3 regions of the Deinococcus sp. YIM 77859 genome follow, and region 2 is predicted to be linked to each of the others. Evidence: riboswitches for the same ligand, from Rfam matches in the RefSeq annotation. Region 2 holds a riboswitch; each other region holds the start of a gene.
What was found. Region 2 has a riboswitch for cyclic di-GMP ahead of EI73_RS08470 (Ig-like domain-containing protein). Riboswitches for the same ligand answer to the same signal wherever they lie in the genome.

Region 1: it holds a riboswitch for cyclic di-GMP, as region 2 does, so the genes downstream of both, EI73_RS07640 (DUF11 domain-containing protein) here and EI73_RS08470 (Ig-like domain-containing protein) in region 2, are expected to answer to the same signal.
Region 3: it holds a riboswitch for cyclic di-GMP, as region 2 does, so the genes downstream of both, EI73_RS10445 (hypothetical protein) here and EI73_RS08470 (Ig-like domain-containing protein) in region 2, are expected to answer to the same signal.

Annotation. Positions count from the first base shown of each region.
Region 1 is NZ_JQNI01000002.1:1,552,000-1,556,229, reverse strand. It holds gene EI73_RS07650 (radical SAM protein) at 1-245, shown strand, start outside; gene EI73_RS07645 (VWA domain-containing protein) at 364-1,575, opposite strand; cyclic di-GMP riboswitch class II at 1,725-1,807, shown strand; gene EI73_RS07640 (DUF11 domain-containing protein) at 1,919-2,416, shown strand; gene EI73_RS07635 (hypothetical protein) at 2,466-4,230, shown strand, end outside.
Region 2 is NZ_JQNI01000002.1:1,726,844-1,731,073, reverse strand. It holds gene EI73_RS08470 (Ig-like domain-containing protein) at 1-1,723, opposite strand, end outside; cyclic di-GMP riboswitch class II at 1,966-2,050, opposite strand; gene EI73_RS08465 (hypothetical protein) at 2,172-2,978, opposite strand; gene EI73_RS08460 (TatD family hydrolase) at 2,965-3,768, opposite strand; gene EI73_RS08455 (hypothetical protein) at 3,908-4,230, shown strand, end outside.
Region 3 is NZ_JQNI01000002.1:2,116,537-2,120,766, reverse strand. It holds gene EI73_RS10455 (hypothetical protein) at 1-1,176, opposite strand, end outside; gene EI73_RS10450 (molecular chaperone) at 1,191-1,901, opposite strand; gene EI73_RS10445 (hypothetical protein) at 2,025-2,486, opposite strand; cyclic di-GMP riboswitch class II at 2,707-2,790, opposite strand; gene dnaE (DNA polymerase III subunit alpha) at 2,941-4,230, opposite strand, start outside.

The DNA of each region.
Region 1 (4,230 bases), 170 kb from region 2:
AGGCCATCCAGCCCGGCGAGGCTGACCTGCTCATCGTTCCGCCCACCACGCTGCGCTACGGCACCGAGCTGATGCTGGACGACACCAGCCTGAGTGACCTGCGCGCAGAATTCCGCATGGACGTGCGGGCGGGCGGTGCGACCCTGGGTGAACTCGCCCGCGTCATTCTGGAGGGCGTTCAGAGTAGCGGCCACCAGTGGGGCATGAGTGCGCACGCGGTCAAGGAGGGGCGCGGGCAGGCCTGAAGTGCCCCAGCCGCCCCTTCTCGCCGGACCGCCTGTCCCCGAAGGCACACTCTGCGACCGCCTCCGGCTGCACGAGTGATGGCTGAAAAGAGGCGCCCGGATGGAGACGGCAAGGGGGCTAATTCACCAGCTTCGTCTTGTTCGTCATGAAGTCCATCAGCACGTACTGGCCGATGTTGTACGGCGTGGTGAAGTACGCCTTGCCCTTGGTCATCTCGGTCACCCGCCGCACGAAGCCGACGAGTTCGGGGTCACGGGCGAGCATGAAGGTGTTGACCTGGATGCCGCTTCTTCGGCAGTTGGCGACCTCACGCAGGGTCGCGCCGAGCACGTAGGGATCGAGGCCGTACGCGTTCTTGTAGATGCGGCCATCGGGCAGCGTGAGGGCGGACGGCTTGCCGTCGGTGATCATCACGATCTGCTTCATGTCCTTGTTCTCGCGCTTGAGGAGCTGCTGCGCGAGGCGGAGGCCGCCCGCGGTGTTGGTGTGGTAGGGGCCAATCTGGGCCTGCGCGAGCTTGGAGACCGGCACCTCCTCGGCAGAGTCGTGGAACAGCACGAATTTGACGCTATCGCCGGGATACTGGGTGCGGATGAGGTGCGCGAGGGCGAGGGCCACCTGCTTGGCGGGTGTAAACCGGTCCTCGCCGTACAGAATCATGGAGTGTGAGCAGTCGAGCAGCACGACCGTCGCCGCCGAGGAGTTGTATTCCGCCTGCCGAATCACCAGGTCGGATTCCTCCAGGTGCTCGAAGCCTTTACTCAACACGTTGCCCAGGGTGGCGGTCGTGTCGAGGTTCAGCGTGTCACCGAACTCGTAGTTCTTTAGCTCGCCGGTCATCTCGACGCCCGAGGCATACTCGCGGGTGTCGTGCGCGCCCGCGCTGCTTCTCCCCAACCCGCCCATCAGGTCGCGTAGGCTCTTGTAGCCCAGAAAGTCGATGCTTTTGTCGGTGAGCTGGAACCGCGCCTCGCCGCCTTGGCCCTGGCCACCCGGCCCCTCCTGGTCGTCGAATTCCTTGCGGATAAAGCCGTCTTGCTGCAGCCGGTCCATCAGGCGCTCGATCTGCTGGCCCAGGGCCGTTTGCCGCACGTCCTCCGCCTGCAGCGCTTCGAGCAACTGCTCTTCGGGAATCATGCCCCGCTCGGCCAGGGCTTCCAGGATGGCGTCAAACAGGTCGTCCATGGAGGGCCGGGCATTCGGGTCGGGGTCGTAGGGGTCATTCATCCCCTTGCCCAGCAGGGCTTCTTGGATCATCTGCATCAGCTCGCTCGAATCGAGCTCGTCGAGTTCGCCCTCGAACTTGCTGTACCGCGTGACACGCGCCATGGCTGACCTCCGTCCTCACAGGATGGCGCGGCTCACCCGGCCTGTTTGTAACGCTTCGCCCTCAGGGGCAACTTCGCCCTACCGCGCAGCGGGCTCCCAGCGGCAGGGCACTTTGTAAGAATTTCGTTAAGGTTTCCTTATTAGGGTGGGCTCGTTCCGGGGCGATGAGCCGTGCGGTGTAGCCGGGCACCTGCCGCACGAGGAGCCAGTGGTGCGACCGACGAAACCGTGAATCCCCAAAGGGTCACGTCCGTCGGTCGTTTTTGTGTTGTGGCAAAGGCCTGCCGCCCTCCGCGCTGGAGGTGGGTGCAGGTTGGCCACCCTCTTTCCCGAAGGAGCCCACATGCAAGCCCGTGCCCCCCTCCTGCTGCTTGCCCTCTCCGGTGCGGCCATGGCTCAGAGCGCCTCTCCACTTGTGCTGCATGCCGCACAGGCGCTTCTCCAGACCGTCACGGTCGGCGGCAAGGTCACCGAAAAGCGCGTAGCGGATCCGGCCAGTGTTCGCCCCGGCGACATTTTGGCTCAGACGGTCACTGCGCGCAACGTTTCGGCCCGTGCGCTGGGCAACGTCGCCGTCAAGCTGCCCGTGCCCCCCAACATGGTCTACCTCGCGCCCGATGGCCCCACCCCCGAAGGCGTCCGCACCGAGTACTCCATCGACGGAGGCAAGACCTTTGCCCCCGCTCCCCTGAAGAAGAAAGTCACTGTGACCGAAAACGGCAAGGCCGTGACCCGCGAGGTCGAGGTGCGGCCGAGCGAGTACCAGGCGGTTCGCTGGACCATTCCGCTGCTTCCCGCCGGGGCCGAGAAGACCCTCGGTTTCCGCGTGCAGGTGAAGTGAATTCCGTGCTGCCCGGAGCGGAACGCTCGGGGTCACCGAAGGAGAACGTATGAAGGCAAACACCAAGATTCTGGCCCTGATCGCTGCTCTGGCTGCGGGTGTCGCCGCTGCCGAAGGCACCCCCGCGGACACCGTGATTACGAACACCGCCACGGCCACCTTCACGGACCCCACGACCAATCAGCCGGTGGCCGATCCGGTGAGGTCGAACACCGTGAGCACGAAGGTGCTGCCCAAGCCGGACTTTGACATCGTGTACCGCACGGGCGCCGACGGCACGACCGCCACCACCACGCCCCTGCCGGCGGGCTACGAGCAGCAGACGGTCCCCGAGCAGGCGAATGGTCAGGCTGGTGAGATCGCCACCGCGTACTTCGTGCAGAACAACGGCAACGTGGACGGTTACCTGGTGAGGCTCGCCTTCAACGTCAACGGCAGCCCCCAGACTCCCGCGAGCGTTCTGTACTACATCGATACCGACGGGGACGGCATCCTGAGCGAGACCGAACGCCGGGCCGGGGCCGTCACGCAGGTGAGTGTTCCGGTAGACCGGCTCGACACGCAGGCCGACGAGGGCGTTGTGAGCATCATCCAGGTGATCACCGTGCCGAAGACAGCCAAGGCGGGTGAGCAGTATGCGGCCAGCCCGCAGGGCATCGCCGACGTGTACGACAAAGCGACCGGGCAGATCATCCAGCAGACTGAAGCGGCAAGCGACCTCCAGTACAGCCGTGCGGTGATCTACACGCCCAGCATCACCAACAACGTGATCGACGGGGACAACAACACCGGCAATGGCCAGCAGACGCCCGGCACCACCGTCACGCCCCCCGGCACGGGAACGAGCGTGCCCGGCTACGAGGATCCCACGCGGCCCACGACCAACATCGTCGCGGTCAGTCCGGACAACCAGATCGCCTACCCCAAGGCGGACGGGGACAGCACCGCCGATACGGTCACCTTTGTGAACAGCCTGACCAACGGCGGCACGCTTGCCGATACGGTGCGGCTGTTTCCCACGGGAACGGCGGGTAAAGGTGGCAGTCCCAGCGCCACTCCCAACCCGGACGGCTCCTTCACGCTCCCGGATGGCGTGACTGTGCGCTTTACCGACAAGGACGGCAACCCGCTGCCCCTCAGCTCGGACAACTACCCGGTTCTGACCGTGCCCAGCGGGCAGACCCTGAACTACCGCACGGTGGTCACCTATCCCGACTTCGACAGCAATGTCAACGCCAATCCCAGCCCGATTGTTCTCAACATCGGCGCCGATTCGAGCAACGACGGCGACGCCCTTGCCGACGATACCTCCACCGATACGGTCTACCCGCCGCAGCTCCAGTTTGGTGACGCGACGGCCGAGTTGGGAACCAGCCCCACGCCAGCCCCCATTCAGTCGGTCGTTCCCGGTGCGGCAACCGGGACCGGGACGGGGGTGAACACCGACAGCAGCGCCGTGTTCCCGATGGACCTTGCCAACCTGGGGGCCTACACCGACACCTACACCCTAAGCGGCACGGTCGTCGTGCCCGTGATCAAGTCGGACGGCACGGTCGGTACCCAGACGGTGAACGTGCGCTACTTCAGCGACAATGGCGGTCAGCCCGGCACCGAGCTGAGCTTCACCACCAACTCCGACAGCACCCGCACCTACACGACCGGCGCGGTGTCGCCCGAGAGTGAACTCAGGGTCTACGCCGTGGTGGATATTCCGGCAAATGCCCAGGCGACCACCCGGAACGGCGTGACCGAGCTGCTGACGGTGAACCAGCGGGTGACGGCGGTCTACAGCGGCATCACCCGCGAGGACAACA
Region 2 (4,230 bases):
GACTCGTTCGGAAGGCCACGGTCTGGATGTCACTGCCGGGAGTGAGGAGGGCGAGGTCGAGCACAGAGGCTCCGCTTCGGGTTTCCTGCGGCTGACCATTCAGGTAGGTCACCAGTGTGAGGTTTGTCAGGACGCCTAGGTCAAGGAGGCCACCGGGGCGACGTACGGCAAAGCCCACGACTTGTCCTGCCGACCGCTGCTCGGTGCCAATAACACGCAGGTAGGCGTGTCCGGCCACGCCTACGCTCACCTTGAGGCTGGCCTCGTCCGTCAGGTTGGTGTTGACGACGTTCGCGTCGTTTTCAACGGTGCACAGCAGGCACAGACCGCGGGTGCCCGAGTTCACGCTGTACCCCGTGCCGACGAGGGGTTGTGGCGATGCGGGTTGCGTGGCGGCCACGGTAAAGGTGACGCTCGGGCTGCTCGTGCGGTTTCCAGCGGCGTCGTAGGCCGTCACGGTGAGGGTGTGTGTTCCAGCGGAGAGGGTCGGCAGGGCCGTGTTGAAGGTGACGTTGGTGCCTGGTGTGATGTTGAGGTTTGTTTCTGCCCCACCGTCGAGGGTGTAGGTGAGGCGCGTGACGGCCCGGTTATCGCTGGCCGTTCCGGTGAGCTGAACGGGGTTATTGACCGTACTTCCTGCCGCGGGCGAGGTCAGGTTGACCGTGGGTGCGGTGACGTCGCCGCTTCCACCGCCTGTGGCCACGGTAAAGGTGACGCTGGCACTGTTGGAACGGTTCCCCGCCGTGTCGTAGGCGACTACCGTGAGGGTGTGCGGCCCGGCGGGCACGTCGCTGAGGGAGACATCGAGGGAAGCGTTCTGTCCGGGGGCCACCGGGAAGTGGACCGCCGGGCCGTTGTCGAGCTGGTACGTGAAGCGGGCCACGGCCTGGTTATCCGACGCTGCCGCAAGGATACGGACGGGGAGAGGCACCGTAGCCCCGTTCGTCGGCGCGGTGATGGTGACGGTGGGGGCTACGGTGTCCCCGCTGGTCCCTGTCACCGTGAAGCTCGCGCTGGCGGCCTCGGAGCGGTTGCCGGCGGCGTCGTAGGCACGCACGGTCAGCGTGTGCGTTCCCGCCGTGATGTTCGGCAGGGTGACGTCGAGGTTGACGGTCGGACCGGGCGTCACGGGAAGGTCGATTTCGGCCGCGCCGTCGAGCTGGTAGGTGATGCGGGCAATGGTCTGGTTGTCGCTGGCCGTGCCGGTCACACGCACGGGCGAGGGAACGCTCGCGCCGTTGGTGGGGGCCGTCAGGGTGAAGGTCGGGGCCGTGGTGTCCGCGGTGCCGCCCCCCGGCAAAGGCAAAACGGTGACAGTGCGGGTCACCTGGGTCGAGTTTCCGGCGGTGTCATAGGCCGTGACGGTCAGCGTGTACGTCCCCGGCTGGAGGCCGCACAGGCACAGCACGGTGTTGATCTTGCCGTCCGCTGGAAGGGTCAGCGCCTGCTCGTTGCCGTTGTTAAAGCGGTAGGTGAGGCGGGCGAGGCCACCCTGGTCGCTGACCTCACCCTGAAGCAGGAGGCTGCCGCTGGCGCTGCTGTTGTCGGCAGGGGAAGTGAGGGTCAGGGTAGGTTGGATGGTGTCTCCGGCACCGGGGGGCTGACCCGGTCCTGGAGCAGGCTGACTGGGTCCTGTGCTGCACCCCACCAGCAGGGCGGCTGTCAGGAGGGTTGTGGCAGCCAGGCGACCAGAGAGACCAGACAAAAGGGGAAACAACGGCATGGGGTTCTCCTTTGCAAAGGGAACAAAACCGCGTTCTGGCGGCGGGTGCCGTCAGGGCTGAGGGAACGTCGTGTGGCTGAGTGCTGCTCTGTTGTGCCGGTCAGCGCGGAGTTCTGGAGTTTCCTGAACTCTCTGATGCTCAGCGTCTCACCTCCCGCCTGTGGGGGACGGAAGAGGGCAGCCCTATCGGCGCCTCCCCTGGGGGCTTCCGTCAGAAGGAGAATTCGACACGTGGCTACGCACGTGTTCCGAGCCGGTCGCACCACTGGCTCCTCCCGTTCCAGGTGCCCGTATCAGGAACCGGGATTCATCGCCTCTCGGATAGCAGGTGTGAGGAGCTATCCACCCTGAAGCTAGGAGGCTTTGCCCGGGAATGAATGAGGCTTTGCTTCAGTGGGCCGTCATTCTTGGGGGGGCCTTGCCCTGGTTGAAGGAGCTGTGCCCCAGCTCAGTACGGCGCCGCTCCCCCCGCCTTCAGGGCGAAGTGCACCCGCCGCAGCGCGACCTCCTGCGCGCGCGTGAGTGGCTCCCCCAGCGCCAGCCGGTGCAGGGCGCGGGCATGCACCGCCAGGCGATGTGGGGCATCGGTGGCTTGGGTGTCCAGGTATTCAAAGTGCACGGCGCTTCCCAGCGCCTCGACCAGAGCGTCGAGCCGTTCCAGCGAGGTGGACTTGCGCCGTCCCCGGTGCACGAGGTGCTCGGCGTAGCGCCGAACATGAAAGCGGTGGTCACTGCGAACGCGAAACCGCGCGTAGCCCAGCAGCCACGCATGTGTGAGGGCAAGCCGGATCGCCTCGCGTTCGGCAAGGTGTTCATGCCCCCGCTCGTGCAGGAAAAAGGTCTGGTAAGGCCTGCCGTTGAGGGTGTAGCCCACGCTGAGGCGGCCGCCCTGTTTGTCGGCGCTCCCGTCCGCGTGGAGAACGGCCTCGCCCGTAGGAGCACCGTGTTCCTGCCGCACGGTCTGAAGCTCCGTTTCGGTGAGGGCATGCCCCTCGGCCAGACGGCACAGGGCCAGGGCAAGCTGCGCTGCCTGGCGTGCCCGTTGGGCGCTGCCTCCCGCCGTGAGCTCCAGCAGCTCCAGGTGCGCTGCGTGGCGTAGGGCCACCTGGCGCGCCTCCTCCAGCGTGGGCCAGCGCGGTGGCGGCCACACCACCCCGTAGGCCACCCCGTCAAGCACATAGCCGACCCCTCGGCCCTCCGTTAGGGTGAGCAGGGTTGCTCGCTGGTGCCGTGGTCTGGGCTCACCTTGGGTCATCGCCTTCTGCCTCAGGCCCCGGCCGTGACTCGCCCGGTAGCCGGTAGATCCGGCGGGCGTTCTCGTCCGTGATCCTTTCCAAGGCTGCCGCCTCTATCCCGCGCAGCCCCGCGATGAAGTCCAGCGTATAGCGCACGTAGCCGGGGCGGTTGGGCTGGCCGCGCCGCGGTACGGGTGCGAGAAAGGGCGCGTCCGTCTCCAGCAGCAGGCGGTCTTGCGGGACCTGCCGCGCTGCCGCCTGAATCTCTTGGGCGTTCTTGTACGTCGTGTTGCCCGCAAACCCAAAGAATGCCCCCCGCTCCAGGCCGCAGGCGAGGAGACCGGGATGGCCGCTGAAGCAGTGCAGAATCACCGGCACGTCCGGCCACGCCGAAAGCACGTCCATCACGCCCCGGTGTGCCGAGTCCTGCCCCGGTTTGTCGCGCACATGGAGGACCAGGGGCTTCCCGCTGCGCCGCGCGAGGTCGAGCTGCCACTCGAAAGCCGCGACCTGGGCCGCCCTTTTTGTCTCGTCCCAGTAGTCGTCCAGGCCGCTTTCCCCGATGCCGACCACGCGTGGATGACGCGCCAGAGCCTCGATCTCTGCTCGTGCCTGCGCGCTGTCTTCTCCCGTATCGGTCGGGTGCAGGCCTACCGTCGCCCACACGTCCTCAAAGCGTTCGGCAAGCGCGACCGCGTTTCGCGCGTGCTCAGGGCTCGCCCCGATACAGACCATCCCGCTCAGGCCCAGCTCTCCGCGGGCGGAGGCCGGGTCGTCGAGATAGTCGAGGTGGCAGTGGGTGTCGATCATGGGAAAGAGGGTAAGGGGTGCGTGGAAGGGAGGCAAAGACAGAAAAGCTTGAGCGGACCCCTGGCTGCCGGCGCTCTGCCCTCACCGCTGTCAGCCCCCGCCCATCACTCTCATGAGGCCCTCGCGCTAGAGTGCGCCCGTGCTGAAAGCCGGGGTGTACGCGCTACTCGCGCTGGGAATCTTCACGGTGGTGTTCGCGCTGTTGCCGGCTCCCCCTTCGAATGCGGCACGAACGGGCGCTACCCTGGAGGGCGTCTCTCTCTCGCTCTATCCGGCGCGGGACGCGGACGCCGTGTGGCGCTTCCGGGCCGCCCACGTCACGAATGATCCCCTCCGGGGCGAGACGCGCCTCACTGGGCTTTCGAATGGGGGCCGCTGGATCAGGCAACCCGGAAGTCCCCCCGTGCTGGACGCCACCCTGCGCACCTCTGATCTGACCATCGACGCGCAGGACAACATGCT
Region 3 (4,230 bases), 390 kb from region 2:
GCTGTAGCGGGCCGAGTACTGCTGCTTCAGCCCCAGGTCACCCTGCCAGCCCAGCGCCACACCAAAGTTGAGGTTCTGCCGGGGGTCGGACCATTGGGCGCTGGCCGTGACCCGCCCGTTTCGGCCCGCTACATCCGCCGTGCCCTGCATCTGAAAGTCCGGAGTGACCAGAACGCTGCCCGCCGCCCGGAAGGTCACCCCGGTCCCCACCATCCAACCCGCCTCGCCCCTTACCGCAAAGCTGCCGGGCTGCACGAGGCTCTGCAGGACATACGTCTGCCGGTGGGTTTCCAGACGAGTGCCGTTGCGCCAGCGAACCTCCACCGTCCCCTGCACGCTGCGGGGGCGCAGTCCGCGAATGGTCAGGTGTCCTGCGGAGGCGGGGAACGACTGCACCGTCTGGCCGTCCAAAAGCACTTCCACGTCGCTGTCCGTGGGGAGGTTTACCTCGATGGGTGGGAGTTCCGCCGCCCGTTCGCTCAGCAGGGAGGCCCGCACCCCGAAGGTCTGCGGCACGCTTCCTCCCCGCCAGAACACGCCAGCGCTCAGGTCCGGGGCAAGCTGCAGGTCGGCACCGGCGGACAGGGTGTGACGGAAGGCGCTGCCACCATACTGCTGCGCGTACCCAGCCTCCACGCTCAGCGGCCCCCGCAGGTACTGCGCGCGCACCTGTCCCCACTCGCGCCCCGCGCTCTGCGGCCCGTTCCACTCGCCGTAGGCATCGTACTGCACGCGAAACAGCGCGAGGTCACTGGAGAGGTCTAGGGGCCTAATCTCCACCGTGTGCGTGCTGGACGGCAAAAGGGTGAAGTTTGCCTCCACCGCCAGCGTCAGCCCCAGCCGGTCCAGACTGAACTTCAGTTCGGGGCGCAGCCGCACATAGGCCTCACCGTCGCAGTCTTGTCGCCCCGCCACATATCCCCGCTCGGACGGGAGCAGCGCCGCCCCGGGCAGCCACAGTCCCTCCGGCGCGAGGTACACCAGTTGCACCCCCCGGTCCGAGCCGCCCACCGTCGTCTGAACCAGGAACGGCTCACCTGGCAGGCAGTCGGAAGTCTCCGGGCCCGAGGCCACCGGGAAAGCCGGCTCCGGCAGCGAACCCTGTGCCAGCCCGACCCCGCTTAGGCCAAGCGTGAGCAGCAGCAGTCCCTGTATTCGTCGTGAACGCCCCACCATTGCAGGCCCCTGCCCTAAGGATTCGCCCGCAGCGTAAGCTGCCGCAGCTGGCCGCCCTGGGTGAAGCTCAGGCCTACCTCCGCCGCGTTGCCGGGTACCGGAAAGCGCAGCGAGCCACCACCTAACAGGTTAAAGGCCGGAACCTTTGTCTTCTGCCCGCCCGCCGAGAGTTCGAGGTCGGTCAGCGTCGCGTAGCGGTTCCCGGTGTTTCGCGCCACCACGAACGTCCCCGTGCCGGAGCGTTCCAGCGCAAACTGAGGCTGTGCCGCCGCATTCTTGGGGAACACCATCAAGGGCAGGCTGAGGCGGTACAACGTAGTGAGCTGGATGGAGTTGGCCTCCTGCGCCTGGGCAGGAGTAGAGGGCAGTTCCTGCACGAACACCCGGTAGGCTTTCTCGGTGTTGGACGGCGCCCCACGCAGCGCAAAGCGGATGGTCTGTTCTTGTCCGGGGGCCAGCCGGAACGTCGCCGGGTTGACGATCACATCCCGTGTCGGTGCGAGCTTGTCCTCGCCGTCCTGCGTCCAGCTCGCGAGCTCCATTCGAAAGGAAGCCGGCTGATGGGACGTGTTGCGAACGGTGAGCTGCGTGCTGCGCTGGTTGCCTTCGAGTTTCAGGGAGATGGGAGCGAAGGAGAGGGAGGTAGCCGCCTGGGCCGAGGGGAGGACAACACCCAGCAGGGACAGGCGAAGGAGAGCAGGAAGGGAAGGAAGGATGAAACGCATGTCTTCTCCTGTAGGGGTAGAGGAAAGGAGGAAAGGGCCAGAAAAAAGAAGTCTCATTTGGGAGGGCCAAACAGCTTCGGCAAAAAGGAGCACCCGGGGAGAGTGCTCCTGTGAGAAGGAGAGTTACTGAGCGACAACTTCCAAGGTGACGGTTGCGGTCCCCGTGTAAGTGCCGGCCGCATCCGTTTGGTCAGGCTTCTCGACACTCACATTGATGGTTTGGGTCAGGCCAGTTGCCCCATAAACGTCACCACTGGTCGCCCCCATAGTAATGGTCGCGTTGAGCGAACCCGTCTTGGTCGGGTCAGTGTTGGAGAGCGTGGTGTCCGCGACAGAGAGGTTGTAGCTCGCCCCAGCGTTGCAAGTAACAGTCGTACTGGTGCTCCCCGTGCCCCCCGTCGTGCCCGTCCAGTAAAGGGTGCCGGAGATTGTGACATTGCCCAGGGGCGAAAGCGTGCAGGAGTCGCCAACCGTTGCCGTAATGGTGAAGTCCTCGGTGTTGCCGGTGGTTTGCCCAGCCGTAACGGTAGCGGCGGAGGTGAAAGAAGCACCCATCAGGGCCAGGGCCATCGCGAGCTTTTTCATAGGACACCTCGTGAAAGGAAGCTGCTCTTACCGAGCAGGGAGAGAACGAGCCGGGAGGCGGCGCCTAGGCCGCGCCGCTTCCCAACCCCAGGCATAGGAGGGGCAGGCGTCGGGCTTGCTCTGCCGGAAACGGAAGGCACAAAACGAGCAATGTGCAGTTGTGTGAAACTCTCCTTGCTGAGGGTTGCCAAGTTGCGCCACACTCGGCGTGTGACGGACAGGGCGAGGTCGGGGGTCGCACCACTAGCTCCCTCTGTTCTAGGTGCCCGGATTACCGAACAGAGTTCATCGCTTCGTTTCGCCAGGGCAACTTTGCTCTGGTGGCTGAAAGATGCCGCAGCGGCTCTTACACATCTCTTACGCGATACTCAAGGCGTTCTCACGTCCTTCTCAAGGAAAGGCAAAAGAAAGCGTGGCCGAGGAGTGGGCCACGCTCGCTTCTGGACGGTTGCGGTTACGCCTGCATCCCCCGTCCCTTTTGCCCCCAGGCGGGCGGCTTGGGCGCGAAGCGGCTGAGAATGGTGCCCTGGTCGTAGGCGAGGTAGGCCCTGGCCCAGGGGAAGGTGGCATTCAACGCCCGGATAGCCTCCGAGCTGCCCATCTTGCGGTCAAGCTCGTACAGCACGAACTGCTCGGGGGTTTCTAGGCGCAGGTAGGTGGGCATGGACCCGGCGTACTCGTCCAGCACACTCTGAAACTCGCCCACCGCGTCGGGGGTGGCCGTCTCCAGGTCGATGGTGACGTACATGACCTTGGGAAGCTCGGCGAGCTGCTCTGGCGACACGACCTCCTCTGCAATGGCGCGCAGGCCGCCGTCTTCCGATTCGAGCTCGACGATCACCAGGGCGGGCGTGTCGTTCACCAGCTTCTCGTGAATGCGCTCGTAGGCACGTGAAAAGGCTACCAGTTCGGTCTGCCCCGACTCGTCGGCCAGAATGAAGCGGGCCATCATGCCGCCCGACTTGGTGGGCTTCTTGACCACGTTCTCGACCATGCCCGCCAGCACGGCCTTGACACGTTTACCGGGCGCGACGTTCTGCGTCTGAAACCAGGTGTCGAGGTCGCTGATGCGGCAACTCGCGGCCTCGCGCAAACCCTCATGCTGTTCAAGGGGGTGGCCGCTGATGTAGAGGCCCAGTGCCTCCTTCTCGACGGCGAGGCGCTGGAGATCGGTGTAGGGCTCGACTCCTGTGCGGAGTTTCGGCTCGGGAGCGGTCTCGCTCATCCCAAACAGGGCGTCCATGCCGCTGTTCGCCAGCGCCGCCGCACCCTGCGCCCAGGCCATCGCGTCTTCCAGGCTTTCCATAAGCTGATGGCGCTCGCCAAAGCGGTCAAAGGCCCCCGACTTGATCAGGGCTTCCATCGCCTTGCGGTTGCAGACCCGATTCCCCAGCCGCGAGCAGAAGTCGGCCAGCGACCGGAATGGCCCGCTTTTCTCGCGTTCCTCCAGAATCTTCTGAACCGCGCCCTCGCCCAGCCCCTTGATCGCGTACAGCCCAAAGAGGATCTCCTCGCCGTGAACCGCGAAGTCCGCCGAAGAGCGGTTGATATCGGGGGGCAGCACCCGCACGTCCATCTTGCGGGCATCAGAGACGTACTCGGCCACCTTGTCGGAGTCGCGGCGCTCGACCGTGAGGAGGGCCGCCATGAACTCGACGGGGTAATTGGCCTTGAGCCAGGCGGTCTGGTAGGTAATCACACCGTAGGCGGCACTGTGACTTTTGTTGAAGCCGTAGTTTGCAAA